DNA from 3 places in the Leucobacter sp. NPDC077196 genome. Region 2 is predicted to be linked to each of the others. Evidence: predicted binding sites of a transcription regulator. Region 2 holds the regulator's gene; each other region holds the start of a gene.
The links. The regulator HrcA, encoded in region 2, represses chaperone genes, less so after heat shock. The targets are predictions, from matches to a motif close to TTNGCACTCGNNNNNNNCGAGTGCNAA.

Region 1 (10,006 bases), on a different contig from region 2:
GAGCAGCTGGTGCACGAGCTGCGCGATGTCGGTACGAGCACCGACGCCGTGCGCACCATCCGAGACGAGATCGAAGGCGATGCGGCGGCGGGCGTCGGCCGCGTGCAGGTGACCGAGGCAGTCAGCGTTATTCCCGGCGAGTACGGCGACGACGATGACGATGACGACGAGGACGATGCAGCGGTCCGCTCGCGTCGCTGAGCGCCAGTCGCCTCGGTGAGAACGGGCGTCGGATCCTGAAGAGGATCGGGCGCCCGTTCTGCGTACCCGCCCCGCTCGCCCACCCCTGCCGCTCGCCCACCCCTGCCGTCCCCGCGCCCCGCGGCAGCACGACGGATTGACACGGCCGCGAGCATGTCCGTACAATTTGGACCGGTCCATAAAGCACGCGCCGCACGGCCGCAGCCTCCGCGACTCCTGCGCACGGACCCGACGACGAACCACGGTGCTCTGCACCACGAGCAGCAAAGCGAGCGAAGATGCGAACTCTTGCAGACGGCACCACCGAAATCGGAGTGGGCCTCATCAGCGTGGGCTGGATGGGGCAGTTGCACAGCCGTGCGTACGCGAACCTCAAGTACGCCTACCCGGATCTCAAGCTCAAGCCCCGTCTCGTGCACGCTGCAGATCCGGCGCCGTCGCGTGCCGAGGAGGCCGTGCAGGTGCTCGGCTACGAGCGCGCGTCGGCCGACTACCGCGAGGTGCTGAACGACCCCGAGGTCGACGTCGTGTCGATCTGCGCCCCCAACTTCCTGCACGCCGAGATCGGCATCGCGGCGGCGCGCGCCGGCAAGCACTTCTGGATCGAGAAGCCGGTGGGGCGCGGCGAGCACGAAACCCGCGAGGTCGCGGAGGCCGCCACGGCAGCGCAGGTCGTCAGCTCGATCGGCTTCAACTATCGCCACGCTCCGGCGGTCGAGTACCTGCGCGAGCTCGTGATGGAGGGCAAGCTCGGGCGCATCACGAACGTGCGGGGCCAGATGTTCGCAGACTACTCGGCAGACCCGCGCGGCGCGCTCTCCTGGCGCTTCGTGCGGGGACTGGCGGGCAATGGGGTGCTGGGCGACCTCATGGGGCACCTCGTCGATCTCGTGCAGTACACGCTCGGGCCGATCACCGAGGTCAGCGCGGTCACCTCGACGGTGTACTCGGAGCGCCCCGAGATGCCGATGGGCACGGGCACCCATTTCGCGGTGATCGAGAACGGCGAGATGAAGCCGGTCGAGAACGAGGACTACGCCGGCATGCTCGTGCGCATCGCCGACGGGGCCCCGGCGGCGAACGCGGTCGGCACGCTCGAGGCCTCGCGCGTCTCGGTGGGGCCGCGGGCGAGCTACGGCATCGAGGTCTACGGCACGGAGGGCTCGGCGCACTGGGACTTCGAGCGCATGAACGAGCTCCACCTCTCAGGCGGCCTCGGCGCCGAGAACCAGGGCTACACGCGCGTCATGGCGCGCCCGGGCATGGGCGACTTCGGCCGCTTCCAGCCCGGTGCGGGCACTTCGATGGGCTACGACGACCTCAAGGTGATCGAGGCGAAGAAGTTCTTGCAGGCGGTACTCGGCCGCGAGGCGATCAACTCGAACATTCACGACGCGCTCTCCGCCGCCCAGGTGGTCTCAGCTGCCGAACGATCGGCCGAGACGCGCTCCTGGGAGTCGAGCGCCCCGGTCGACGGAACGACGGCGGCCGGCGCCTAGTTCTCGAAGCACCTCCCCAGGCACGACAACAACACCGACGAAGGAGTCGCACATGGCGCACCCTGCACGTATCGCATCCGCCCCCATCAGCTGGGGCGTCATCGAAGTTCCGAATTGGGGGCTGCAGCTCGAGCGCGAGCGCGTGCTCTCAGAGATGGTCTCGCTCGGGATCACGGCGACCGAGTTCGGTCCCGAGGGGTTTCTGCCCGACGCACCGACCGAGCGAGCCGCTGCGCTCGACGCTGCGGGGCTCAGCGCGGTCGGCGGGTTCTTCCCCGTGGTGCTGCACCGCGAGGCGGAGGATCCGCTGCCTGCGATCGAGCGTGAGCTCGAGGCGTACGTCGCGTCTGGCGCGACGACCCTCGTGCTGTCGGCCGTGACGGGCGCGGAGGGATACGACGGGGCCGCCGAGCTCACGGAAACCGAGTGGGCGACGCTGCTGGCCAACCTCGATCGCGCACTCGACGCCGCGGCAGCGGTCGGCGTGGTCGCCACGCTGCACCCCCACCTGGGCACCGTCGTCGAAAGGCCCGAAGCCGTCGAGCGAGTGGTCGCCGGCTCCCGCCTCGGGCTGTGCCTCGATACGGGGCACTACACGCTCGGCGGCGGCGATCCGGTCGCGTTCGTGCAGCAGCACGCGAGCCGTATGGTGCACGCGCACTTGAAAGACGTGAGCCTCGCCGTCGCCGCACGGGTGCGTGCGGGAGAGATCGATTACCGCGAGGGGGTGCGTCAGGGCATGTATCAGGCGCTCGGCTCGGGCGACGCGCGCATCGGCGAGATCATCGGGGCGCTGCGCGACGCGGGGTACGCGGGGTGGTACGTGCTGGAGCAGGACACCGTTGTCGAAAGTGAGGCAGACGCGACGCGTGCGTTCGACAATGCGCACCGCAGCGTCGCTTTCCTGCGCGAGGCGCTCGGCGAGACTGGCACGGTGGCCGCGTGAACGCCCCGCTGCGCATCGGCATGCTCGGGGCCTCCCGCATCGCCGACGTGTCGATCATCGCGGCGACTGAGGAGACGGATGATGTGCGTGCTGCGGTGGCGGCGCGGGATCCCGAGCGCGCGAAGCGCTACGCCGCCGAGCGGGGCTTCGAGTCGGCGGCCGAGAGCTACGAGTCGCTCATCGCAGACGATTCGCTCGACCTCGTCTACATCGGCTTGCCCAACGCGCTGCACGCCGAGTGGACGGCGCGAGCCCTCGCAGCCGGCCGCAATGTGCTCGTCGAGAAGCCGATGGCTGCGAATCTCGCCGAATTCGATCGGGTCGCCGCCCGACTCGAGCATTCGCGCGGATGGGCCTGGGAGGCATTCCACTACGCCGACCACCCCGGCATGCACCGACTCATCAGCCAGGTGCGAGACGGTGCGATCGGTGAGATCCGCAGCATCGACGTGCAAATGGACATGCCGGATCCGGGTGCCGAAGACCCGAGATGGAGTTTCGATCTGGCCGGTGGCGTCATGATGGATCTCGGCTGCTACGCGGTCAACGCGCTGCTCCTGCTCCGGGAGGCGCTCGCCGGGGCGGGACTCCCCGGCAACGCGGAACTCGAACTCGATTCCGCACGAGCCGAGCCGTACGAGGCAGACGCGCGGGTCGATGCGACCGTCGTTGCCGAGATGCACCTCGGAGGCGTCGCCGCATCGATCCACACCAGCATGGAGAGCCCCGAGTGGAACTTCGGGCTCCGGGTGAGCGGCAGCCTGGGGGAGGTCGTGCTGCCGAACTTCGTCAAGCCGCAAGAAGACGGGCGGCTCATCGTGCGCAGCACCAGCGGTGCCGGCGTCGAAGAGCGCATCGAACAGCTCGATACGACGTCTTCGTACGCGTATCAGCTGGGCCGGGTGCGAGCAGCGCTGCGCAACGGCGAGCGCTCGCGCATCGAGTTGGATCGATCCCGCCGCACCATGCAGATGATCGACGCGATCTACACCGGAGCGGGTCTGCCGCTCCGCCCGGCAAGGCTGGCCGACTGAAGCAGCGCCCGTTGCAGTAGCAGCAGCAGATCCCGAAGGAGCGCATCACATGCAGCAATTACTCACCGGCAAGATTCTCATCGTCACCGGGGGCACGCAGGGCCTGGGGCGCGCCGTCGCCGAAGCCGCGGCTCGCGAGGACGCCGCAGGCGTTGTCATCGTCGGCCGGAGCGGTGAGAAGGCTGAGGTCGCCCTCGCCGCGATCCGTGAGCACGGCTCGGCAAGGGACGGTTTCGAAGCACGCGCGATCATCGCCGATCTGGCCGTCGCGGGGGAGGCCGAGCGCGTCGTCGCCGAGACCATCGCGCACTTCGGTCGAGTCGACAGTCTGGTGAACGCAGCGGGAGCGACGACGCGGGGCACGCTGCTCGACACGTCGCGCGAACTGCTCCAGGAGCATCTGAACCTCAACATCACGGTGCCGTTCATGATGATGCAGGGGGTCGTTGCCGATATGCGTCGACGCGGCGTGCCAGGCACGATCGTCAATGTGATCAGCATGTCCATGCACGGCGGGCAGCCGTACCTCGCACCCTACGTGGCGTCGAAGGCGGGACTCGCGGGCTTGACCAAGAACGCGGCGTTCGCGCACCGATTCGACCGCATTCGCATCAACGGGCTCAACATCGGGTGGACCGCGACACCGGGTGAGGCCATCACTCAGCAGACGTTCCACGGTGCGGAAGACGATTGGCTCGAGCGGGCCGAAGCCAAGCAGCCCATGGGAAAACTCGGTCGGCCCGATGAGATCGCCGACGCGATCGTCTTCCTGTTGAGCGCTCGCAGCGGTGTCGTCACCGGCTCGATCATCGACTGGGATCAGAACGTGCCCGGCGCATACGATCAGTAACTACAGGGGATCAACATGAAAATCGGAATCATCGGCACCGGCGTCATGGGCGCCTTTCACGCGCAGCTGCTGCACAAGCAGGTTTCGGGCGCGACGGTCGTCGCCGTCGCCGATCCCGACGCAGAGCGAGCGGGCGCCGTCGTCGCGGCGATTCCGGGCGCGGTCGCCCACGCCGACCCCCTCGAACTCATCAACGCTCCCGATGTCGAGGCGGTGCTCATCGCGTCCCCAGACACGCTGCACGCAGCGCAGACGCTCGCGTGCATCGCTGCGGGCAAGCCCACGCTCTGCGAGAAGCCCCTCTCGTACTCGGTCGAGGAGGCGGATCGCGTGATCGCCGCGCATCGCACGGCCGTCGGCGCCGGTGTGCCCCTCGTGCATCAAGGGTTCATGCGCCGATTCGATCCCGGCTATGTTGCTCAGAAGCGCGAGGTCGACTCGGGGGCGCACGGACGCCCGGTCATGGTGCACTCGGTCGGGCGCGGCGTGACGACCGGACCCGGGGCGACCGATGAGACGGTGATCTTCAATTCGGCGATTCACGACATCGATGTGGTGCCGTGGTTGCTCGGGTCCGAGGTCACCGAGGTGAGCTGGCATGCGCCGGCGGTGCCGAGCGCCATGAGTGACGGCCTGAGCGAACCCTTCCTGCTGCTGCTGCGCACGGCCGACGGCGCCCTCTCGACGGTAGAGAACTCGCTCAACGCCCGATACGGCTACGACATGCGCTGCGAGGTGCTGTGCGAGACGGGTGCGGTGTCGATCGCGGAGCCGTACCCGGTGCAGACGCACGCCGAGCTCGCCTCGCGCAACGGCTTGGCGGCCGACTTCCGCCCCCGATTCGCCGAGGCGTACCGCCTCGAGTTGCAGGAGTGGGTGTCGGCGCTGAATGACGGGCGGGCGCCGACGCTGGCGACGGTCGAGGACGGGGCCAGAGCCACTCGCGTCGCAGCGGCCGCGGTGGCCTCGATGCGCTCGGGCGGCGTCTTCGTGTCGGTGGGGGCGGGGGCGTGAATGCGCGCGTGCTGCCCGCACCCGACGTGCCCGACCCGATGGCGGTGCCGGTGCAGCGCTGGGCGATTCTCGGTACCGGGTGGATTGCCGGCAAGTTCGTAGAGGCTCTGCACCGTTCGACCGCTCAGCAGGTTGTAGCCGTGGGCTCGCGCAGCCTCGCCCGCGCGCAGCAGTTCGCCGAGCAGCACGGCATTGCCAGCGCATACGGTTCGTACGAGGAGCTCGTGGCGAGCGACATCGACGTCGTGTACGTCGCCACCGGGCACCTCGACCACTTCGCCCACGCCAGCCTGGCGATCGAGGCGGGCAAGCCGGTGCTCGTGGAGAAGCCGATGACGCCTCGTGTATCGGACGCCCGGCGCCTGGCCGACCTCGCACGCGCCCGCGGAGTCTTCGCGATGGAAGCCGTGTGGTCGCTCGCGCTTCCGCGCTTCTCGGTGGTGCGGCAGGTGCTGCGGGCCGGCCTGCTCGGCGACATCGTCGAGGTGCACGCCAACCTCGGCGAGCGGCTCGTCGATCATCATCGGGCCATGGACCCCGATCAGGGCGGCGGGGTGATGAATGACATCGGCTCGTACACGCTGATGTTCGCGAACGAGGTCGTCCCGGGGCTGGGGGTGCGGTCCGCCCACGGTCGCCGCGAGACCGCGCCGGCGGGCGCCGCGCGGGGGGCGGTAGGCGAGTTCCACGCGCTGCTGAACGACGAGCACGATCGCCTCGCCACCGTCAGCGCATCGATGCTCGCCGATACGCCGACCACCGCGTACATCGCGGGCACCGAGGCGACGCTCGTGCTCGATGCGCCCTTCTACCAGCCGGGGCCGGTGACGGTGCGATTCCACGACGGCGAGGAGCTCCGCTGGCACGAGGAGCCGCTCGGGCACACGCAGCTCTTCTGGGAGGCGCTGGAGGTCGCGCGGTGCATCGACTCCGGTCTGCTCGAGTCTCCGCTGCGCCCGCTCGAGCGCACGCTCGAAACGGTGGCGCTGATCGAGCGCGCCCGTGAGTTGATGGGGGATCCTCTCGACGCGACCGAGTGACGAGGAGTGACGGACGGCGCGTGTTGCTCATCGGCCGCGTCAGGCCCTTGGTCGGGGCAGGAGCGCGAATCGCGCCGCTGCCCCGACCGATCGCGCACGCGCCCCGGCCGTGCGCTCGTCCGCTAGTGCGTGAGCGACTTCTGCGCGTCGGAAGCGCGGGCCTCCGTCTGGCCCTCCACTGCGATCTTGCGCGGTTTCGCCTGCTCGCTGACGGGGATGACGACGCTCAGCACGCCGTTGTCGTAGGACGCCGAGATGCCGGCGATGTCGACGCCCTGCCCGACGCTGAACTGGCGGAGGTACGTGCCGGAGGGGCGTTCGCGTGTGAGCCACTTCGAACCTTCCGCCGCGTCGGCGGTGCGCTGGGCGCGGATGGTCAGCAGCTGGCCGTCGACGTCGACGTCGATCGATCCGGGATCGACGCCTGGCAGATCGGCGTTCAGCACGTAGCGCTCGTGGTCGCGCTGCAGGTCGACGGGCATTTGGCGCGGACCGGAGCGCGCCTGCTGCAGCGCTCCTGCGGCCCAGCGATCCAGTTCGCTGAAGGGATCGAACGTCATTGCCATGATGATTATCTCCTTCCACTGAAACTTGAGTGCCTGTCACTCAATGTGCAGATAATTTAGCACTCGATACCTGAGAGTGCTAATGAAGTGCGCTGCAAGATTCCTGGAAGATCCGGAGCGGCCCTGCCGCCCCGCCGACAGCTTTGCCCTCGCGAGCAACACCTCCGCGAATCGCGGTTTCACCCTCCCAGAAGTTGCGCCGCGAGTTGCAGCAACCGCGCCTCCGACCCCGTCGTGCCGATGAGCTGCACTCCCATCGAATGCCCGGTCGGCAGCCGGAGTATCGGCACGGCGATCGCCGGCAGCCCCGACACATTGACCATCGAGGTGAAGGGCGCCCACTCGCACTGCAGGCGGTAGTCGTCGTCGGGGTCGAGGGACGTGAAGGCGCCGATGCGGGGCGGCAGCATCGTGAGCCCGGGCGTGAGCACCGCGTCGTAGCGGCCCCACTGCGCTCGGACATCGGCGGCGAACTCGCGCAGTCGTGCCCCCGCGCGCCCGTGCGCCTCGGCGCTCCGGGCGAGTGCGCGTTCGCGGAAGACGCGGGTGAGCGGCATCAGTCGTTCGACCGCATCGGCGGCGAGCGGCACCCGTGAGAGGCCCGCCGTCCACGCGGTGGTGAACGCTTCCGGGTACCCCGGGTCGTAGGAGATCGCCGCCTGCTCGATGCGGTGCTCACGCGCCTGGAGGCGCGCGCTCGCCACCTCCAGCGCGCTGAGCGCATCGCCGCTGAGCGCGGTCGGGTAGGCGGAGGCGAAGGGCGAAGCCTCCGTGACCCCGATGCGCAGCCCTGTGAGACCGTCGGCTGCGCGCACGGCCGCGAGGGCCGGCTCGCTCCGCGCTCCGCGCTGCGCATCGAAGAGCAGCGCCGCATCTGCCGCGTCCGCGCCCAGCGGGCCGCTCACAGTGAGCCGCGGGGCGCCGAATTCGTCGTGCAGGGCGTGCGCGGCCGAGCTGCCGACGTCGCCGGGCACCGCACCCAGGCCCGGCTTCAGGCCGATGATCCCGCACGCGAGCGCCGGAATGCGAATCGAGCCGCCGCCGTCGGTTCCGGGGCCGACGGGGATGAGGCGGGCCGCGACCGCCGCAGCGCTCCCGCCCGATGAACCGCCCGGGGTGCGCGAGAGATCGAGCGGGTTCCGGGCCGCCGGGGCGATCGCGTTCTCCGAATAGCCGGTGAGGCCGAGCTCTGGAACCTGCGTCTTCCCGAGCACGATCGCGCCGGCCTCGCGGAGCATCGCGACGCCGGGCGCATCGGACGCGGCGACCGGGTGCCGCAGTGCAGCGCTCCCGCGCGTGGTCGCGACCCCGGCGACCTCGACGAGGTCTTTGAATGCGGTGGGCAGTCCGTGAAGACGCGGCAGCAGCGCGCGCTCCGAGGGGCGGGCCGAAGCGAATCGCGCGTCGGCAGCGGCCGCACTCGCCAGCGCGTGATCGGCCGTCACTGAGAGGAATGCTCCGAGGTCTCGGCGATCCTCGATGCGCTGCAAGAAATACCCGGTCGCCTCGCGCGCCGAAATCTCACCGCTGCGGAGCGCGTCGCGCCACGCCACCGCACTCCCGGGCGCCTCCGCATCTTCCATTCCTTCAGCTTACGAGCGCGATGACCGGGAATGCGCGCAGTGCTCGCGTCGTTCTTCTCAGCGTGCCGCGCATCGATTCCTCACCACGCTCCCGCAGGCCCATCCTCGTCGCGGTCGCCATCGGGGCGCTCCTCTCCGCTGCGGGAGGGATCACCTGGTTCGCGATCTCCCAGTCCGCTTCCGCAGGAGGTGACGCGGCCCCCGCTGCTGCGCTGCCGGATGGAACGAGTATGGGCGCGGTCGAACTGCACGTGCACGAGCTCCCCGCGGTGCGCGACTACTACGCCGACGCCGTCGGTCTGCGGGTGCTCGAGGAGTCCGAAGCCGGAGCGGTGCTCGGGTTCGACGAGCCGCTGATCCGACTCACCGTCAACGAGGAGGGTGAGGACGGCTCGACGCTCGCCGAGCCCGGCCTGTACCACTCGGCCATCCTGTATCCCGACCGGCAGGCGCTCGCCGCCGCCATTCTGAATCTCGCGAACACGGCCCCCCACACGTTCCAGGGATCCGCAGACCACGCCGTCAGCGAGGCGTTCTACTTCTTGGACCCCGAGGGCAACGGGCTCGAGCTCTACGCCGACCGCCCGGCGAGCGAATGGGTGTGGGAGCGGGGCGAGGTGCAGTTGGGCTCGGCAGAACTCGATCCCAATGCCTTCATCGCCGAACACCTGGGCGACGGTGCCGCGGCAGACGGCGCGACCGTGGGTCACGTGCACCTCAAGGTCGGCGACCTCGAGCAGGCCGAGGAGTTCTACGCCGGTGCGCTCGGCTTCGCCGTCACCGCGCGAGCCGATGGCGCCCTGTTCTACGCCGCGGACGGCTACCACCACCACGTGGCCACGAACACCTGGCAGAGCGAAGGCGCCGAGTCCCGCACGAACGCGACGGGTCTCGCGGGGTTCACCGTAGCAGTGCCCGGGGCCGGCGCCATCGACGACATCGAGACGCGCTTGGCAGACGGGGGTTACACCTCGGAGCGATCCGAGTCGGGCATCACCGCCTGGGACCCGTGGGGCAACGCCGTGCGGCTGGTGGTGCCGGGGTAGCAGACCCGGCGCACCACCGTGCCGCGGTCAGCTGCGAAAGTGCGCGCGAAGCTGCGCGAGCTCGTCCATGGTGAGGCCGTGGGCGAGAAGATACGCCCACGTCGAGCCGTGCTCACGGCGTACTCTCTCGAGCACGTCCCGCAGATGCGCTGCGGGAGATGCGAACAGGAAGTCCTCCATCTCCGCGGGAATCATCACGCCCCCGAAATGCGAGCGAACCTCGTCAG
Region 2 (10,006 bases):
ACGACGCGCAGACCGCTCGCCGCGATGGGCAGGTCGACCTGAGTGATGTCGCCGGTCACCACCATCTTGGAGCCGTAGCCCAATCGCGTCAGAAACATCTTCATCTGCTCGGGCGTGGTGTTCTGCGCCTCGTCGAGCACCACGAACGATTCGTTCAAGGTGCGCCCGCGCATGTAGGCGAGCGGAGCGACCTCGATCGTTCCGCTCGCGAGGAGCTTCGGCACGACATCGGCGTCCATCATCGATCCGATCGCGTCGAAGAGCGGTCGCAGATAGGGATCGATCTTGTCCTCGAGCGTGCCGGGCAGATATCCGAGCCGCTCACCGGCCTCGACCGCGGGACGCGTCAGGATGATCTTCGCCACCTCGCGTCGCTGCAACGCTTGCACGGCCTTCGCCATCGCCAGATACGTCTTGCCGGTGCCCGCCGGCCCCACACCGAACACGATGGTGTGCGAGTCGATCGCGTCGACGTACGCGCGCTGGCCCCGGGTCTGCGCGCGAACCGCGTGCCCGCGCACACTCACAATCGGCTCGCTCAACATCTGCGCTGCCGTGGGGCCCTGTCCGTCATGCACCATTCGCGTCACTTCCTGCACGTCGCGTCGCGAGACCGTACCGCTGCGCCTCGCGAGTTCGAGTATCTCCCTGACGACCTCTTCGGCGGTTCGCACGCTTCCCGAAGGCCCGCGCAACGTGAGCACCTGATCCCTCGCGTGAAACGACACCTCGGGGTGCTGTGCTTCGAGATCGGAGATCAGCTGGTCGCGATGCCCGAGGAAGGAAGCGAGGTCGACGCCCGCGAGCATGATCGTGCGTTGCAGGTCGGGATCGCCCCCTGCGGCGGCGTCACTCGGCTGCGCGTCGGGTACGGCGTCGATCGGGAATTCAGGATCCACCGAGTGATCGCTCCTCAAGATTGCCTGCAAGGAGGTGGGCGTGGACGTGGAAAACCGTCTGGCCGGCCGTCGCGCCGCTGTTAAAGACGAGCCGGTACTCGCCGTTCGCGTGTGATTCGGCGAGGCGCTGCGCGACGGCGACCATCTCGGCGAGTGTCCCCGGCTCGGCGGCGGCGAGCTCGGAGACGTTCGCGTAGGCCGTGGTCTTGGGAATGACGAGAATATGCACAGGAGCCTGCGGACTGATGTCGGGAAAGGCGAGTACCCGATCGGTCTCCGCGAGGATCTCGACGGGAATCTCACCGGATACGATCTGTGCGAACACGGTCTCTGCTGCCATGGTTCCAGTGTAGACGCTGGTGGGATCGCGCTCAGCGCGGGTCGGGCGGATCGGGCTGGCGGCGCTCGGACTCTTGAGGCCTGGCCTGTGCCCTCCAGCGGTATTCGGTCTGCGGGCGACCCCGCGCCCCGAACCGGGCACACCGTTCCGCTCGATGATGGTGTGCGAGGTACTCCAGATATCGTCGACTCACTTCGCGCGAGAGCCCGAGCCGCCGGGCGAGCTCAGAAGCGGTGCACGACCCGATTTCGCTCAGTATCACCGAGACCTGATCGAGCGTGCTGGCGGCGAGCCCTTTCGGCAGTGTCGCGATCGGGGTGGTGCGCAAGGAGGCGAACATCGTGTCGATGTCGTGCTGCGTCGCGGCCCCGCCGGCGGCCAGGCACCGACGGTGATACTCGCGAAATGCCTCGATCCGGTCCCTGAACAGTGCGAAGGTGTACGGCTTGATCAAGTACTGCACAGCACCCAGCGCCACCATCTCGCGTACGACTTCGACATCGCGCACCCCGCTCACGGCGATGACTTCCGTGCGCACGCCTCGCGCGCGCACGTGGCGCAGCACGTCGAGGCCCGTGCCATCGGGCATCGTGATGTCGAGCAGCGCCAGGTCGGCCCGAAGCGTCGGTCGAGTGAGCGCAGCGACGGCAGACCTGGCGCCGGAGCACTCGGCCACCACGGAGAATCCGCCTACGCGATCCAGATGGGCGCGATGGAGTTCGAGCGCGAGCGCATCGTCATCGGCGATGATCACCCGTATCGAGTCGCTCGTGTCACGCACGCCTGGAGACATCACAGCTGCTCCGCCGCAGACGCCGAAATCGCACCTGACGATGGCGCGGGCGCCGGACTCGCCGTACGCCCGGTATCAGAGCGCGGCAGCCGCACGACGAAGGTGGTCGGCGCCTCGTGGGCAACGATGGTTCCGCCGCAGTCGCCGACGATGCGATGGACGAGCGCGAGACCGACACCTCTGCCTTCTGCCTCGCGGCCCGGGTGCGCCTGCTTCGTGGAGACGCCCCAGTCGAACATTCGCCTCCGAGCTTCGAGCGTGAACCCCTCCCCCGAATCCGACACGGTCAGTTGCACATGTCCGCGCTCTCCTGGATGCATCCGCAGTTCGACGACCCTGGGCCGGAACTTGCTCGATGCCGCGGCGTCGATCGCGTTGTCCATCAGGTTCCCGATGACGGAGACGAGTTCCATTGCGCCGAGCGCAAGTTTCGGGAGCTCCGGAGCGATGTCGACTGCGACAGAGACGCCCCGCTCGGCCGCCTGGGCGGTCTTGCCGACGATCAGAGCGCTCACGGCCGGGTCGAGCGCTTCGGGAGCGGCCACGACGTCGGCCAGTTCTTGGCTGCGAAGCGCAGTCGCTGCGAGCATGTCGATGGCTTCGTCTTGCCGACCGAGTTCGAGCAGCGCAATCGCGGCGTGCAAGCGATTGCCGTGTTCGTGGGTCTGCGCTGCGAGAGACTCGCTGAGCGAGCGCAACGAGTCGTGCGAGATCAGCGCGTCGCGCACCGCTTCGGCTGAAAGGTCGCCGGTAATGCGACGCGTGACTCGTCGGGCTGCGAAGGCGGCGAACCCACCGATCACCGCGAACGTTCCGCTCACCGCAAGGGCGAGCGGAATCTCATCTGAGATCTTTTCCGCAATCGAGCTGACGGTGATGCCGACCGACACCCACCCGACCGTCGCACCAGAAGACTCCGTGACCGGGGCAATGGTGCGCACTGACGGTCCCAGCGTGCCCGTCCATCGCTCCGTCAAGCGATGCGGCGCATCGGGAATCGTGCCTCGGTAGCGTTTTCCGATCTGCTCCGGATCCGGGTGGGTGAATCGTGTTCCGTCGCGGTCCATCACGGTGATGTAGCTCACACCGACGTCGCGCCTGAGCTCCGACACGTGCTCCTGCATCAGCGCGACGCGCTCGGATTCGAGGCGTTCAGAGAGCGCGATCGCGGTCTCAGGCGCCGAGGCGATCGCGATCGCGAGCGCCTGCGTCGTGCGCTCGGTGTGCCGGTACTCTGCCCGCCGGCTGTCCCACATCAGCAGCGCTGTGACGATGACGCTCACTGCCAGCACTCCGGCCATCAAAATCGCGAAGACGCGCGAGGTGGCACTCGATCGACCTTCGTGACTCATGAGTCACATCATCTCATGTCGACGGGCCTGCTGTACCGGCTGGGGCAGGCCGAGTCCGATATGCCCGAAAAGAGCTGAAGACGCGGATGCGGCCTAGCGTGATTGCGCACCGCGGGTGTGCCGCAGAGGCGCTCTCGGATCGGTGCACACGAACAACGGCGTTCTCAGGAGGAACATCATGGCCGCGACAACACCCAGTGAATTCGGATCGTCACCGCGGAAGCAGCGAAGGAAGGCGTGGGACAGGCACACCTGGCTCTACGTCGCCGTCATCGCTGCCGTTGTGCTCGGCGCGGTCGTGGGGCTCGTGTTCCCGGGCTTCGCCGTCGGGCTCGAACCGCTCGGCAAGGCGTTCGTCGGCCTCATCAAGATGATGATCGCCCCGATCATCTTCTGCACCATCGTCATCGGCGTCGGCTCGATCGCGAAGGCCGCAACCGTCGGAAAGATCGGCGGGCTCGCCCTCGCGTACTTCATGACCATGTCGACCTTCGCTTTGGCGATCGGGCTCGTCGTGGGCAACCTGCTCCACCCGGGAACCGGTCTCGACATGCAGGGCGCGGAGTACGCGGTCGAAGGCGAAAGCAGCAGCACGCAAGACTTCGTGCTGGGAATCATCCCGACGACGTTCTTCTCGGCCTTCACAGGCGAGAGCGTGCTGCAGGTGCTCTTCATCGCGCTGCTCACCGGCTTCGCCCTCCAGGGTCTCGGCGATCGAGCGGCTCCCGTCATGGAGGCGATCCGGCACCTGCAGACGCTGGTATTCCGCATACTCAGCATGATCCTCTGGCTCGCGCCGCTCGGAGCATTCGGCGCGATCGCCGCCGTCGTCGGGAAGACGGGAGCGACAGCGATCTGGAGTCTCGGCGTGCTCATGATCGGTTTCTACATCACCTGCATCATCTTCATCGTCGGCGTACTCGGGACCCTGCTCTATGCGGTCACACGCATCAACATCTTCGCGCTGATGAAGTATCTCGGACGCGAGTACCTCTTGATCGTCGGCACCTCGTCGTCCGAGTCGGCCCTGCCGCGCCTCATCGCCAAAATGGAACACGTGGGCGTCTCGAAACCGGTCGTCGGCATCACCGTTCCCACGGGCTATTCCTTCAACCTCGACGGCACCGCGATCTACCTCACCATGGCCTCGCTCTTCATCGCCGCGGGCATGGGCGACCCGATGAGCGTCAGCGAGCAGATCGGGCTGCTCGTCTTCATGATCATCGCCTCGAAGGGGGCCGCCGGGGTGACGGGGGCGGGCCTGGCGACACTCGCGGGTGGGCTCCAGGCGTACCGGCCCGAGTTGGTCGACGGAGTGGGGGTCATCGTGGGCATTGATCGATTCATGTCCGAGGGACGAGCGCTGACCAATTTCACCGGCAACGCGGTTGCGACGCTGCTGCTCGGATCGTGGACGAAGCAGATCGATACTCAGCGCGTGCGTCGCGTGCTGAGCGGCGAGGTGCCGTTCGACGAATCGACGCTCAGCAGCGATGAGCACGGGGCGCGCACGCTCTCCGCAAGGCCCGCGGTCACCAGCGGGCGAATGCCGCGTTCATGACCGCAATCGCGGCGGGGCCGGCAGAGGAGGTACGGAGCACGGTGTCGCCGAGCAGCAGCACCGTTGCTCCGGCCTCCTGGAGCGCATCGAGCTCATCGTCGGAGAAACCGCCTTCCGGTCCGACCACGAGCAGCAGCTCCTCCGGCGGGCGCCCCGCTGTCGCTGCGGATCGCGCCCACGTCGAGAGTCTCGCGGTGCCGCGCGGGTGCAGCACGACCACCGCTCGATCCTCACGCGCGGCGAGCTCTTGCAGATCCCGCAGCACGAGAGGTTCGCGCACCACGGGAATGCGCGCGCGCATCGACTGCTTAGCGGCCTCGCGGGCGATGCGCTGCCACTTCGCGCGTCCCTTCGCGACCTTCTCCGGCCCGCCCGGGCCGTCCCAACGTGACACGGACCGCGCGGCCTGCCACGGCGCGATCGCGTCGACGCCGAATTCTGTGGACTGCTCGACGGCGCGCTCATCCCGGTCCCCCTTCGCGAGGGCCTGCACGAGCACCAACCTGGGCGTGCTCTCCGCTGCACGCGGGTGAGCGAGATCGATGCGCACCGTGAAGCGGTCCTTGGAGACGGCTTCGACCGTTCCCTCGGCGTACGCGCCCGCGCCGTTGCCGATCGAGGTGCGCTCACCGACCCGCAGACGACTCACCCGCACTGCATGGCGCGCCTCATCACCGCCGACCTCGACCAGCGCCCCAACCACGAGGTCAGCTTCGTCGAGATCTTCGCGGTAGTAGAGGTTCGCCACGATCAGCCCTGACGGAAGAAGCGATCGCGAATCTTGCCGAAGAAGCCCTGGTGGAACTCACCGAGGTGCGGAGCATCGTCCTTGCGCAGCGACGCGAGCTGCCGCACGAGATCCTTCTCCCGATTCGAGAGCTTCGTCGGAGTCGCGACCTGCACGGCGATCTTCAGATCACCGCGGGTGGTGCTGCGCAGGCCCTGGATCCCGCGACCGCGCACCGTAAGCATGTCACCCGACTGCACGCCGGGCTCGACCTCGACTTCGACCTCGCCGTCGAGCCCCGCGAGCTTCGCATCGGCGCCGAGAATCGCGTCGGTCATGGAGAGCTGCATCGTGCACAGCAGGTCGTTGCCGTCACGACTGAATATGTCGTGATGCATCACGCGGAACTCGATGAACAGGTCGCCATTCGGTCCGCCGCCGGGGCCGACCTCTCCGCCGCCGCGCATCTGCAGGCGCGTCCCGGTATCGATGCCCGAGGGCACCTCGATGGGGAACGTGCGGCGTTCGCGCACGCGCCCCTTACCCGCGCACTGCACGCACGGATGCTCGATGATGGTGCCGTAGCCCTGGCAGCTGCCGCACGGATGCATCGTGACCACGTTGCCGAAGAGCGAGCGCACCTGGCGCTGCACCTGCCCCTGACCACCGCAGACGTCGCAGGTGACGGGATGGGTGCCCGGCTGGCAGCAGCTGCCCTGACACACCTCGCAAAGCACGGCCGTGTTCACGGTGATCTCGCGCTGCGTGCCGAAGATGACGTCTTCGAGCGAGACGTCGACGCGGATCATCGCATCGTCGCCGCGCTCCGAACGTGACCGCGGTCCGCGCTGGCCCGCGCCCCCGAAACCGCCGCCTCCGAAGAACGTCTCGAAGATATCGCCGAACCCTGCCGCACCCCCCTGCGATCCTCCCATGTCGTAGTGCTGCCGCTGCTCGGGGTCGCTGAGCACGTCGTAGGCGTGAGTCACGCTCTTGAACTGCTCGGCCGCGTCCTCGCTCGGATTCACGTCGGGATGCAACTGACGCGCGAGGCGCCGGTAGGCCTTCTTGATCTCTTCGGCGGTCGCTTCGCGGGTGACGCCGAGGGTCTCGTAATGATCGGCCACGCTGTATCGCTCCTCAGGGTAGGGGGTGAAGTTCGGTCGGACGGGAGGTGCGGTGGCTACCGCTCCTCCCCCAGGAATCGGTTGAGGTAGCGCGCAATCGCGCGCACCGTGGCGATGTTGCCGGCGTAGTCCATACGCAACGGCCCCAAGACGCCGAGTTTGGAGATGGCGATGCCGTCCTCGTACTTCGAGGCGATGATCGACGTCTCAGAGAGGCCGTACGCCTCGTTCTCGCGACCGATCGACGCCGAAACATCGCGATCGTCGTGCACCAGCTCGCCGAAGAGCCGGAGCAGGGTGACCTGCTCTTCGATGGCCTCGAGCACCACCGGCAGCGATCCGGCGAATTCACCGCCGGGGCGCGACAGGTTGGCTGCCCCGGCGACCGCGATGCGATCGTTGCGGTTGGCCTGCAGCTGGCCAGATACCACCGCGAGTACGCGACGCACGAGATCGATCTCGTCGGGCTGCGACCACGCCGAAATGTCTTCTTCGAGCCGCGCCAACGCGGCCGTCGCCGTCTCCACATCGCTGCCAACTGCCGCATCGGCGATGCGTTGGCGCAGACCGTGCACCCAGGCCTCGGTCACTCGAGAAGCCGGCAGCAGGGCGACCTGCTGCTCGACCACGCCGCTTCCCAGGATGAGAACGCTGAGTACACGATCCTCACCGATGGCGACCAGGTCGATGTGGCGCACCACGGTGCGTCGCAGCGACGGATACTGCGCGACCGCGACCTGATTGGTGAGTTGCGAGAGCATGCGCACCGTGCGCGCCATGACGTCATCGAGATCGGAAGACTCGCCCAAGAACCGTTCGATGGCCGATCGCTGCGCAGAGCTCAGCGGGCGAATGCGCGCGAGCGTGTCGACGTAGAGGCGGTACCCCTTGTCGGTCGGGACGCGACCGGAGGAGGTATGCGGCTGGGCGATCAGTTCGTCTTCTTCGAGCAGCGCCATATCGTTGCGGATGGTCGCGGCCGAGACGCCGAAGCTGTGGCGATCGACGATCGCCTTCGATCCCACGGGCTCGTTCGACGATACGTAGTCGCCGACGATCGCGTGCAGCACCGCGAGGCTGCGCTCTGAAACCATCGCCCCTCCTGACCCTGGCACTCACTTGATCCGAGTGCTAAGTCTAGCGCAGCCCGGCCACTGCAGAGCCGGTCGCGCTCGCAGCGAACACGCCCACACACTGCGGCAGAAGTGCCAGGTTATGCGCCCAGCAGTCGGTGCACCACCGTGTCGGCGAGCAGTCGCCCGCGCAGCGTCGGCACGAGGCGACCGGCGATCGCGGAGCGCCCCTCCAGCAGCCCGTCAGCAATCAGCTGCGGGATCGCGCGGCGCTCTGCGGCGCTCAGCACATCCGCCGGCAATCCGTCGACGATCCTCGTCTCGAGCAGGATGCGTTCTTCGCGTCGCGAAGATTCCGAGAGCGTCTCACGAGAGTGCGCGGGCGAAATGCCCTGCGCCATTCGCTGCGCGTAGGCACCGGGATGCTTCACGTTCCACCAGCGCACTCCGCCCACGTGACTGTGCGCACCCGGACCGGCCGCCCACCAGTCCTCGCCCGTCCAATACGCCAGGTTGTGCCGCGAGCGCGTCTCGGGCGAACGCGACCAATTGCTGATCTCGTACCAGGAGAATCCCGCAGCTGCGAAGCGCGCCTCGGCCAGCTCGTACATCTCCGCGTGCAGATCCTCGTCTGGCTCGGCGACCTCTCCTCGTCGAATCTGGGCGGCCAACTTCGTGCCGCGCTCGATGATGAGCGCATACGCCGAGATGTGATCGGGCTCGCACGCGAGAGCCGCGTCGATCGAGCGCTCCCAGTCGCCGAGACTCTCGCCCGGCGTGCCGTAGATGAGATCGACGCTCACCTGGAGCCCGGCCTCGCGCGCCCATTGCGTGACCAGCGGCACGCGCTCAGGAGTGTGCGTGCGGTCGAGCGTGGCGAGCACGTGCGGCACCGCCGATTGCATTCCGAAACTCACGCGCGTGAACCCCGCGTCCGCGAGCGTCTGCAGGTATGCGGCGTCCACGGAGTCGGGATTCGCCTCCGTCGTCACCTCCGCTCCGGCCGCGAGCCCCCACTCCTCACGAATGCGACCGAGCATCGCGGCGAGGTCGGACGCGGGGAGGAGCGTGGGGGTGCCTCCGCCGAAGAACACGGTCGACACGGGCCGCTCGGGCAGCCCAGCACCGCGGAGCACTCGTGCGCCGAGCGCGAGCTCCTGCCCGACCTGCGCCGCGTAATCGTCGCGGGTCGTTCCTCCGAGCTCGCTCGCCGTGTAGGTGTTGAAGTCGCAGTATCCGCAGCGCACACGGCAGTACGGCACGTGCACGTACACGCCAAAGTTGCGTGATTCGGCGCCGACTGCGACTTCGGGCGGAAGGGAGCCGTCTTCGGGAGCCGGGTCGCCGTCAGGCAGCGCGCTGGGCACAGTGCTCTTCGGTGCGAATGTTACTCGCGATGCTCAACGTTCTCTGCGTCACGGGCGCTTGCTCGGCCGACGCTGATGAGCGACACCGGCCGGCTCAGCGCGATCGGCCGGCTCGGCGCGATCGGTCGGCTCAGCGCGATCAGTCGCGGGCGCAGTGTCGGGCTCCGGCTCCGGCTCTGCCTCCGTCGCGGGCTCTGGCGATACCGGCTGCTCCGGTTCGGGCTGCGGCTCAATATCATCAGCCTGCGCACTCTGGACCGCGGCCTGCTCGTCGTCAGCTGCCTGCCCGAGGTCGGGAGCGGGCTGCGCGCCAGGTGCGAGCGCGGCAATGCCGAGCTTCACGGCGTCAAGGGCAGCGCGCACGTCGGCGCGGCCGCGAAGTCCGAGCAATCCGTTCTTCGGCGCTGCGACGAATCCGCGCGCGACTGCCCACACCGTGTCGTCGGCGCGGAACTCGATGAGAAAGAGCTGCTCGCCGACGGCCCCCGCTTCGTCGCCCGTGCCCCACGCAAAGCCGACGCGGCGCTCCTCGTCGACGGTGTACACCACCAGCACGCTTCGGGGATCCTGACCCTCGACATGCAGCACCGCAGTGGTTCCCGCGACGATGTAGGGCTCTCCGTCGGGGCCGAACTGCTCCTCGACCTCCCCGGCGGCCTCGGGCATTCCATCATCCGTGAAGCTCGGGCCGACGTACTCGGAGCCGCCACCGCGAACGATATCGGTGACTCGAACGCCAGAGCCGCGCTGAGCTCCCCAGGTCATCA
Region 3 (10,006 bases), on a different contig from region 2:
ATCGTGTGTACGTGGCGATCATCGAACGAGGCACTGAAGCCTCGCTGACCCAAGACGGCGGTTATGCTGACTTCCTCTATGAGCCGGAAGTGAAGAACGGGACGGGAGTCTTCACTTTCCTGACGCCGAAAGAAAGCCTGAAGCGATCCAGCAAGTACGAAGTACTCGTCTGGAAATCGCACAGCAACCCGACGAAGGATTCCATCTACGGGCGAGCTGACTTGGACATCAGTAATTCGCAATGGGACGCTTTGCAGGGAACAAAGGCTGTAGCGAAGCCAGGTGCGCCGGCTCCTGCGCCTGCCCCGACGAGAAGTGGTGTCACAGCTGGCTCATTGACGTGGGGGATCTCAAGCTCATTTGCGGATTACACAACGAATCCAAACCGCCCTGGTGGTAAGTCAGGCGGAAAGATTCTGACGAGCGGCGTTGGCAAGTCCGGGGGATCCTTCACTTTCCCGCAGGCCGCTGGTGGAGATTGGAGTCAGGAGACTCAGACTGGGTCCGTACCGTTTTCGGGCATCGTGACGTTCACCGCCCATAAGGGACTGATGAACGAGGTCTTCTCCAATCCATCAATCACAGTGACGAGTGCAAGTGCAGCCACACTGCAGGTGTCAGGGCGCTCGTATGCAGTAAATCTGGGTGCCGCAAGCAAATCGATCGGCGCAAACGGAGAAGTGACTTGGAGCGGCGCGCCGGTGAGCGGCTCGATCAGCGGGGGAAGCGGCGGTGCCGGAGGATCGCTTGGTATTGATCCTGTGACGTTCACGGTTGGCGCAGCGAGTGGCGTGTCCTTCGGAACCACAGTCGCTTCGAGCCCTGACAAGAAGCAGTACACCGCAGCCGACACGGCGCCGACGACTACCGGTGTGACGGTGCTCACCGACCCCGAGAAGATCAAGCCGGGCGGCCGCATCGAGATCGAGGCGTCTGGTTTCGACCCCGACGACGAGGGCGTGCTGGTCGTGCTCTACTCAGACCCGATCGTGCTCGACGACGCGGCCACCGCCGACAAGAACGGCGTCGTGCGCTGGTCGGGAACCCTGCCCAAGGATGTGCGAGGCGAGCACACGATCACCATTCAGGGCAGCACCGATGCGGGCGCCGTCATCGATATCGTCGAGCCGAAGAAGAAGAAATCTGCGCAGTCGGCTGAAGTCGAAACACAGGCCCTCGCCGACGGTATTGCGGAGAGCCGCGTCACGACGGGCGCACTCATTCCCGCTTCGGGCGGCATGGCCCTCTGGGAGTGGTGGGCCAGCGCCGGCGCACTCGCCGTCATCGCGGCCTGCATGACGCTGCTCACAATCCGCCAGCGTCGTAACTCGGCCTAGCGATCCACTCTTCCTCTGTCACCCCACCATCTCTAGGAGGCTCATCCGTGAACGCCCGAATCCGCCGCTCCGGCGCACTGCTCGCAGGCGCCGCGATCATCGGCGGGCTCCTGCTCGCTCCCACCGCCGCGCAGGCGCAACCGGTGCGTGCAGAGGGCGCAGCAGGCACCTGCGAGGTCATGGGTGGCGACCTGTCATGGGGCGTGAAAGAGAGCTTCCGCGCGTACATCAGCGGCAGTATCGCGAACGGATCGTGGGAGACCGCGGATGGGGCGACCTACGAGACACCCCAGTTCACCTGGAGCGGAGCCACGGGAAGTATCGACCCATCGACCGGCATCGGAAGCATTTCGTTCACGGGCAGCGTCAACTTCACCGGGCACGACGGGGTACTCGACCTGACCATCGCGAACCCGACCCTCGAATTCGAGGGCGACGGCAAGGCGGCTCTGCTGCTCGACGCTCGGAGCACGGACATGGAGGGAGAGGTCGCCATCGATACGCAGCAGGAGTGGGTCGGCGACGTGATCGTTCCGGATCAGCTGCCCGTCGCCGACAACGCGCTCGTCGCTGAGGCGCTGCCGGCCACCCTCACAAACACGGGAGCGAAGGCGTTCGCCGGGTTCTACGAGGCCGGCTCGGAACTCGATCCCATCGCTCTCAACCTGGAGTTCGCGAGCTGCGATGGTGCCGGCGCCGCCGGCGCCGCTGCCGAAGAAGCTGATGCCGAGCCGGATGAGATGATTCCTGCACCGGAGACGGCGCAGACCGCGGAGAGCGCGGCTCCGGCGGCAGCCCCCGCGGCGATCCCGTGGATGCCGATCATCATCGGCGGTATCGCGATCCTCGTCATCGGAGTGACCGGTGGCATGCTGCTCGCCGGGCGCAAGGGCAAGCCTGCTGCTGCGCCGATCGCCGAATCGGCGCAGCCCTCGGCGACGTCGTCAGAAACCGCTGCGAACGACCGACTCTTCGGAGAAGACCGCTGATGCGACGCAGGATCGCGGCGGGCCTCACGACCCTGATAGCGGGCTCGTTGCTCCTCGCCGGGTGCGCGACCGCGTCGGACACGACCGGCGGCGATGCTCCTTTGGCGCCGTCGACGAAGCCGCTCGCCGAACTCGCAACGCTTGACGATCCCAAGGCGCACGAGGGGCCGTCAACCGCCGTTCTGAACCACTCCGACATCGAACCCGTCGCAGAGAACCCAACGCAGACACTGCCCGCCACGGTGCCGTCGTATGCCACTGACGGTTCGAGCACCGACGTGACAGTCGAACGGACCGACAAGGTGGTCGCAGCCGATCTCGGCGGCAACATCTCGGTCACCGTCGCCGGGCTCGGGTACGCCGAAAGCCTCGTCGGCGTCGATCAATCCACCACGCTCGAGAGCTTGGCCGACTTGCCTCGCGTAACGAGCGGTGGCCACACCGTGAATGCCGAGGCGATCATCGATCTGCGGCCCGACGTCGTGATCACCGATGGATCTGTAGGCCCGCGAGACGTCATCGAGCAGTTGCAAGACGTGGGCATCCAAGTCGTCTTCGTGAAGAACGACCCGTCGTTCGACGGTGCTGAAGCTCTCGCCCGCCAGGTCGCCGCGATCTACGGAAGCCCTGAAGCCGGAGAGCAGCTCGCGGAACGCATCGCGAGCGACGTCGACGCGAAGATCGCTGAGATTGCCGAGATCGCGCCTGCGGCGGCGGAAGATAAACTGCGCATCGCCTTCGTGTACCTTCGCGGATCGGCCGGCGTCTACTATCTCTTCGGCAAGGAGTCGGGCGCTGACCAGCTCATCGAGGGGGTCGGCGGAATCGACGTGGCGACCGATATGGGCTGGGACGGCATGAAGCCGATGACCGACGAAGCGCTCGTGAAGGCGAACCCCGATCTCATTCTGGTGATGTCGCACGGGATCGAGTCGGTCGGGGGCGTCGACGGTCTGCTCGAGGAGAAGCCGGCGATTGCCGTGACCACCGCAGGTGAGCACCGCCGCTTCGTCGATATGGAGGACGGCACGGTCCTCTCCTTCGGCCCCCGTTCCGCCGACATTCTCGACGCACTCGCGCGCGCCATCTACGCGCCCGAGGCACAGTAGCGGGCGACGCCCGGTGGGGCGAACGCAGATACAATAGGGGCTCGTGTCGACCCCGGTTCCGGGCTGCACCGGCACCTACCAGCGCAGAGAAAGCATCACGTGACGAACGCCACACAGAGTACCCTCGGCCGCCGCAGCGCAGGCCGCGGTGCCATCGTCATCATTGCGGCGGTGATTCTCGTGATCGTGGGAATCGTGCTCTCCGCGGGGCTCGGTCAGCTCTCCATCGGACCGACGGAAGTGGTCGGGTCGGTGCTGCGCAGGCTCGGAATCGCCAATGCGTGGGCGCCGACCGATGAGCTCCTGGACCGAACGCTCTGGCAGATCCGTTTTCCTCGAGTCATCATGTCGCTCCTCGTCGGCGCTGCGCTGGCGGTCGCTGGCGCCGTCATGCAGGCGATCTTCGGCAACCCGCTCGCCGAGCCCGGCGTGGTCGGCGTTTCCTCTGGCGCGGCGCTGGGTGCATCGGCGTCGATCACTCTCGGCATCACGGCCTTCGGCGGCTGGACCATCGCGGTCTTCGCGTTTCTCGGGGGCCTCGCGGCGACCTTCATCGTGTATCTCACGGCGCGTGCGCAGGGACGCACCGAGATCGTGACGCTGCTGCTCACCGGCGTCGCCATCAACGCGTTCGCGGGCGCGGGCCTCGCGCTCTTCACTTTCATCGGAGACACCGCGAGCCGCGAGCAGATCGTCTTCTGGCAACTCGGCTCGCTCAACGGGTCGCGCTGGAACGAAGTCGGTATCGTGGCGGTCGTCGCTGCGGTCGCCGCCTTCGTAGCGATCCTGCTCGCACAGCAATACGATCTCCTGTCGCTCGGAGACCGCACTGCGGCTCACCTCGGGGTGCGCGTCGAGCGGTTGCGCATCGTGTCGATCGTGCTCGTCGCGCTGCTTACTGGGGTCGGCGTCGCGTTCGTCGGCGTGATCTCGTTCGTCGGTCTCGTCGTGCCGCACCTCATGCGCATGATTCTCGGGCCAGCGCACCGGCTGCTGCTCGTCTGCTCCTTGCTGGGAGGCGCCGTGCTGCTGATCTACGCCGATCTGCTCGCGCGGACTCTGGTCGACGGGGCGGATCTGCCCATCGGCATGCTGACTTCGCTCGTCGGCGGGCCCTTCTTCTTCTGGCTGATCAGGCGCAATCGCCGCCGTTCGGGAGGGTGGGCATGAGCCTCGAGAACTCCGCATCTTCCCGCGTGCCGCATCCGTTGCCTTCGCAAAGGAGCGGCGAGATCGCGCAGCAGGTCACCGGCGTCAGTTACCACGTCGGATCGCTCCCCATTCTCACGGACGTCACGCTCGGCGTGCGCTACGGAGAAGTGCTCGCCCTCGTCGGGCCGAACGGAGCCGGTAAATCGACGCTGCTGAGCGTGCTGTCCGGTGACATCGCACCGTCGAGCGGGTCGGTCTCGTTCGAGGGGCGCGAGCTCGCCCAGTGGCCGGCGCGCGAATTGGCTCGTGCGCGTGCGGTACTGCTGCAGGCGAATCAGGTCGCCTTTTCGTTCACGGCGCAGCAGGTCATCGATATGGGGCGCGCGCCTTGGATCGGCACGCCGCAATCGGACGACGATGAGCGCGCGATCCGGGATGCGACTTCCGCGGCGGATGTCGGGCACCTCACTCAGCGCGGCTTCCCGCACCTCTCGGGTGGAGAAAAGGCCCGAGTGTCGCTCGCTCGCGTGCTGGCACAGGAGACGAAGGTCGTGCTGCTTGACGAACCGACCGCGGCCCTCGACCTGAAGCACCAGGAATCGGTGCTGCAGATCGCGCGCGAGCTCGCTCAGCGCGGTCGCGCGGTGATCGTCGTGCTGCACGACCTGTCGCTCGCCGGAGCGTACGCCGACGAGGTCGCGATTCTCGCCAACGGCGCGCTCGTCGCACGCGGAGTGCCGGGAGACGTGCTCACCGAGGAGCGCATCTCCGAGGTCTACGGGGCCCCGGTTCGAGTGCTGTCGGATCCCGATACCGGCAGACCCGTTGTGATTCCTCGACGCGCCCTCTGAGGCTGTCACCGTTCTGGCAGGTCCGCCACGGTAGTGTGGAAATATCTCGCAGTGCGCGAGTTCACCTGCATATCGGCGACATCTGAAGGGGTACCGCGTGGCGCGACCGACCGAGGACGGGATCAGTCATCCCTCTGCCCGTCAGTCGTACCCGGAAGATCGCTTCGATCGCGTTCGTCATACCGGACGCGTCGGAGCCCACCGCGTCACCGCGCGCCCGCGCTACATCTGGCAGTACCTCATCGCCGGCCTGCTCGGGTTCGCTCTGCTCACCACCGTGGGTATTCTCGCGGTGCAGAACTTCGGCGGCAGCGGAAAGCTGCCGCTCACCTCACCAGGAGACTCCTCGTCTTCTGCGGCGCCGACGGTCGAAGCTGAACTCGACCCGGAAGCCACGATCGCGATCCTCAACGGCACGCAGACGGAGAACCTCGCCGCTGCGCTCGATCAGATCGTCACGGCCGAGCAGTGGGGCACCATTCAGTTCTCTGGCAGTGCTGCGACGACGGACGTCGCGATCTCGGCGGTGTTCTACTCCGATCCTGATGATGCAGCGGCCGCCGCCGGACTCGCAGAAAAGCTCGGCGGCGTTTCGACGTACACCTCGGCGGAGTACGAATCGTACGGCGTGCGCCTCGTCGTGCTGCTGGGCGCCGACTACACGGGCCCGGGTCTCGAGGAGGCCGCGCAGATCACCGAGGGCAACGCCGACAACGCGAGCGATGCGGAAGCCGAAACCGACGCCGACGGTGCCGCGGCCGATCCGGAGATCAACCCGGTCACCGGTTTCGAGATCAATCCCACGACCGGACTCGACATCGACCCGGCCACGGGATGGGATATCGATCCGAGCACCGGCTTCCCCATCGACCCTGCGACCGGGCTGCCCACAGACCCGGTGAACATTCCGCCGGTCGATCAGGGTACCGGCGACGCCGCAGTTCAGTAACCTCCGGGATTGCAGCGGGGTATTCGGACGTTCGTCGCGGGTTCCCCGCACGTTTCGCCCTGCGTTTCCCTGTTTCTCCGGCGAACACCCGATGGTGGTCGAGCATTCGCGCAGTGTTCGCTCCGCGCGAGCAGACACGCTTGCACTCGCCGGGTCAGAGTGCCAAAATGAGAGTTAGCAGTCGATCCGACTGAGTGCTAAACATTCGTGCGAGGGCGCCACGCGTCGGCACGATGCTCACCACATCGAACACCTCCGGAGGGGCGAAATACATGGCAAAGATCATTGCGTTTAACGAGGAAGCGCGTCGTGGACTCGAGCGGGGTCTCAACACGCTCGCTGACGCTGTGAAGGTGACGCTCGGCCCGCGTGGCCGCAACGTCGTGCTGGAGAAGAAGTGGGGTGCCCCCACGATCACCAACGACGGCGTCTCCATCGCCAAGGAGATCGAACTCGACGATCCCTACGAGCGCATCGGCGCCGAGCTCGTCAAGGAGGTCGCGAAGAAGACCGACGACGTCGCAGGCGACGGCACCACTACCGCGACCGTGCTCGCTCAGGCGCTCGTGCGCGAGGGCCTCCGCAACGTATCGGCCGGCAGCGACCCGATCGCGATCAAGAAGGGCATCGAGAAGGCTGTTGCAGCTGTCTCCGCCAAGCTTCTCGAGAACGCTCAGGAGATCGAGACCACCGACCAGATCGCGGCGACCGCATCGATCTCGGCAGCCGATGAGCAGATCGGTCAGCTCATCGCCGAGGCGATCGACAAGGTCGGCAAGGAAGGCGTCGTCACGGTCGAGGAGTCGAACACCTTCGGCACCGAGCTGGAGCTCACCGAGGGCATGCGCTTCGACAAGGGCTACCTGTCGGCGTACTTCGTCACCGACACGGATCGCCAGGAAGCAGTCTTCGAGGATCCCTACATCCTCATCGTCAACAGCAAGGTCTCGAACATCAAGGACCTCCTTCCCGTCGTCGATCCGGTGATCCAGTCGGGCAAGCAGCTCCTGATCCTCGCGGAAGACGTCGAGGGCGAGGCTCTCGCTACGCTCGTGCTCAACAAGATCCGCGGCATCTTCAAGTCGGCAGCCGTCAAGGCTCCGGGCTTCGGCGATCGCCGCAAGGCAATGCTGCAGGACATCGCGATCCTCACCGGCGGTCAGGTCATCTCGGAAGAGGTCGGTCTGAAGCTCGAGAACGCGACGCTCGACATGCTGGGCACCGCCCGCAAGGTCATCATCACCAAGGACGAGACCACCATCGTTCAGGGTGGCGGCGACGACGAGGCGATCCAGGGCCGCGTCACGCAGATCCGTCGCGAGATCGAGAACACCGACAGCGACTACGACCGTGAGAAGCTGCAGGAGCGCCTCGCGAAGCTCGCAGGCGGCGTCGCCGTCATCAAGGCGGGTGCTGCGACCGAGGTCGAGCTGAAGGAGCGCAAGCACCGCATCGAAGACGCAGTGCGCAACGCGAAGGCTGCAGTCGACGAGGGCGTGCTGCCCGGCGGTGGCGTCGCGCTCATCCAGGCCGGCAAGGACGTCTTCGACGGCCTCGAGCTGCTCGGAGACGAGGCAGTCGGCGCCAAGATCGTGCAGACCGCCATCGAGGCTCCGCTGCGCCAGATCGCGCTCAACGCTGGCCTTGAGCCGGGCGTTGTGGCCGATCGCGTCGCGAACCTCCCGATCGGTCACGGCCTGAATGCCGCGACCGGTGAGTACGGCGATCTCGTGGCCCAGGGCATCCTGGATCCGGCGAAGGTCACCCGCTCGGCGCTGCAGAACGCCGCGTCGATCGCAGGGCTGTTCCTCACGACCGAGGCTGTCGTCGCCGACAAGCCGGAGCCGGCTTCCGCCGCTCCCGCCGGCGATCCGACCGGTGGCATGGACTTCTAAGTCCTCAGCCTCCAACAGAGATACCCGAACAGGGGTCGCGTCTTCGGACGCGGCCCCTGTTCGCGTGTGTAGGGAGCCAGGCAATGCGGGGCGGGTTCTGTGGGTGCCTCGCTTTCGCGCCAGCTGCCGTGCGCACCCTGCTGCGCCCGCCCTGCCGCGCCCACTCCATGCAGGGGATTCGGCTTCGCGCGGGTCGAATCGCGAGTCGGAGCACTGCGTGACGATGAATCCCCTGTACGGAGGGGACCGGGCAGGGCGCGGCGCCTACGAGATGCGGGGGACCGGTACCGTGTCGTCGCTGATCGCGGCGCTCGGCAGATCGACCCGGAACGTCGCCCCGCCGCCGGGGGTCTCGTGCACGCTCACCCTGCCGCCATGCGCATCGACGATGGACTTGACGATGGCCAAGCCGAGCCCCGAGCCGCCCGTCTCGCGATTGCGTGAGGTGTCGGCGCGCCAGAAGCGCCCGAAGATCTTGTCCCTGATCTGCTCGGGTACGCCTTCGCCGTGGTCGACGATCTCGAATCGTGCGAACGACTTCGCGCCGGGCGCGGGAGCCGGAGTCGACACGACGAGTTCGATCGGACCGCCGTCGGGCGTGTGCCGCATCGCGTTTCCGAGCAGGTTCGTCATGAGCTGGCGCACTTTGTGCTCGTCGCCGATCACGGTCGGTTCTGCCGGGTCGGCAATCACGCTGACCTCGCGGTCCGGGGCCTGGGCTCGGGCATCGAGCGCTGCGTCGGTCGCCAGCTGATTCAGCGGGAGCGCGGCGAGCGCGAGCGGCCGTCGTTCGTCGAGGCGGGCGAGCGCCAGCAGATCCTCGACGAGCGAGGTCATGCGGATCGCCTCCTTCTCGATGCGCTCCATGGCCTGGGCGACGTTCTCGTCCTCCTGCAACGCGCCCATGCGGTAGAGCTCTGCGTAGCCCCGGACGGAGACGAGTGGAGTACGGAGCTCGTGGCTCGCATCTCCGATGAATCTGCGCATGCGTTCGATGGTGCGCGACTGGTCTTCGAGTGACCCGTCGAGACGATCGAGCATGATGTTGAGCGATTGCCCGAGATGACCGACCTCGGTGTGCGGGCTCGAGATCATGATGCGCTTCGAATAATCGCCGCGTGCGATCTCGAGCGCCGTGCGCTCGACCTCCGCAAGCGGGAGGAACGTCGCGGTGACGAGGAGCCTGGTGAGTGCGGCGCCGAGCAAGATGACGGCGATGCCGAAGCCGGTGAAGATGATGATGTACTGCGCCACCGTCTGGGTGACCGGCGCGGTGGATGACGCGATGAGCAGCGTTCCCGCCGCCTGCCCCTCCTGGTAGATCGGCTTTACGATCGCGTTCCACTTGACGCCGTCGGCGGCGCGCAGACCGACGAATGAGTTCTGGTACTGCGACATCACCTCGTCGAGCGTGACGCCCTCGACCTCGGGCAGGGTATTCGGATCCTGATCGCGTGTGTTGTCGCGGGTCACCGTGCCATCCGCGTCGAGCAACGCGACGTAGTACCCGCTCGGCGCCTGCGTGACGTCTTCAGGAGTGAGCCCGTTGAAGTTCGCATATGGGCGAAGCGCCGGGGCCGGGTTGTCGCGCAGGCGCTCAAGAGCCTGCGTCTGATTCGCGGTGAGCATGGGCTGCAGCACGGCGAGCGTACCGACGCCCGCCACTATGAGCCCAAGGAAGAGGATGAAGACCGTGACACCGGTGATCTTCGCCCGCAGCGAGA

Region 1: the regulator HrcA is predicted to act here: its motif matches at 7,207-7,233, upstream of AB0O71_RS07275 (Hsp20/alpha crystallin family protein).
Region 3: the regulator HrcA is predicted to act here: its motif matches at 6,562-6,588, upstream of groL (chaperonin GroEL).

Annotation. Positions count from the first base shown of each region.
Region 1 is NZ_JBFBML010000005.1:96,197-106,202, forward strand. It holds gene AB0O71_RS07240 (ATP-binding cassette domain-containing protein) at 1-201, shown strand, start outside; gene AB0O71_RS07245 (Gfo/Idh/MocA family oxidoreductase) at 480-1,700, shown strand; gene AB0O71_RS07250 (sugar phosphate isomerase/epimerase) at 1,753-2,646, shown strand; gene AB0O71_RS07255 (Gfo/Idh/MocA family oxidoreductase) at 2,643-3,680, shown strand; gene AB0O71_RS07260 (SDR family oxidoreductase) at 3,730-4,530, shown strand; gene AB0O71_RS07265 (Gfo/Idh/MocA family oxidoreductase) at 4,546-5,544, shown strand; gene AB0O71_RS07270 (Gfo/Idh/MocA family oxidoreductase) at 5,553-6,584, shown strand; gene AB0O71_RS07275 (Hsp20/alpha crystallin family protein) at 6,707-7,150, opposite strand; gene AB0O71_RS07280 (amidase) at 7,330-8,733, opposite strand; gene AB0O71_RS07285 (VOC family protein) at 8,754-9,779, shown strand; gene AB0O71_RS07290 (family 1 glycosylhydrolase) at 9,807-10,006, opposite strand, start outside.
Region 2 is NZ_JBFBML010000006.1:56,233-66,238, forward strand. It holds gene AB0O71_RS07975 (PhoH family protein) at 1-809, opposite strand, end outside; gene AB0O71_RS07980 (HIT domain-containing protein) at 889-1,239, opposite strand; gene AB0O71_RS07985 (response regulator) at 1,271-2,032, opposite strand; gene AB0O71_RS07990 (ATP-binding protein) at 2,032-3,384, opposite strand; gene AB0O71_RS07995 (cation:dicarboxylase symporter family transporter) at 3,563-4,945, shown strand; gene AB0O71_RS08000 (16S rRNA (uracil(1498)-N(3))-methyltransferase) at 4,917-5,693, opposite strand; gene dnaJ (molecular chaperone DnaJ) at 5,696-6,799, opposite strand; gene hrcA (heat-inducible transcriptional repressor HrcA) at 6,856-7,893, opposite strand; gene hemW (radical SAM family heme chaperone HemW) at 8,013-9,239, opposite strand; gene AB0O71_RS08020 (DUF1990 family protein) at 9,288-10,006, opposite strand, start outside.
Region 3 is NZ_JBFBML010000001.1:133,096-143,101, forward strand. It holds gene AB0O71_RS00540 (HtaA domain-containing protein) at 1-1,337, shown strand, start outside; gene AB0O71_RS00545 (HtaA domain-containing protein) at 1,385-2,326, shown strand; gene AB0O71_RS00550 (ABC transporter substrate-binding protein) at 2,326-3,435, shown strand; gene AB0O71_RS00555 (iron ABC transporter permease) at 3,535-4,605, shown strand; gene AB0O71_RS00560 (heme ABC transporter ATP-binding protein) at 4,602-5,438, shown strand; gene AB0O71_RS00565 (LytR C-terminal domain-containing protein) at 5,536-6,387, shown strand; gene groL (chaperonin GroEL) at 6,660-8,282, shown strand; gene AB0O71_RS00575 (HAMP domain-containing sensor histidine kinase) at 8,547-10,006, opposite strand, start outside.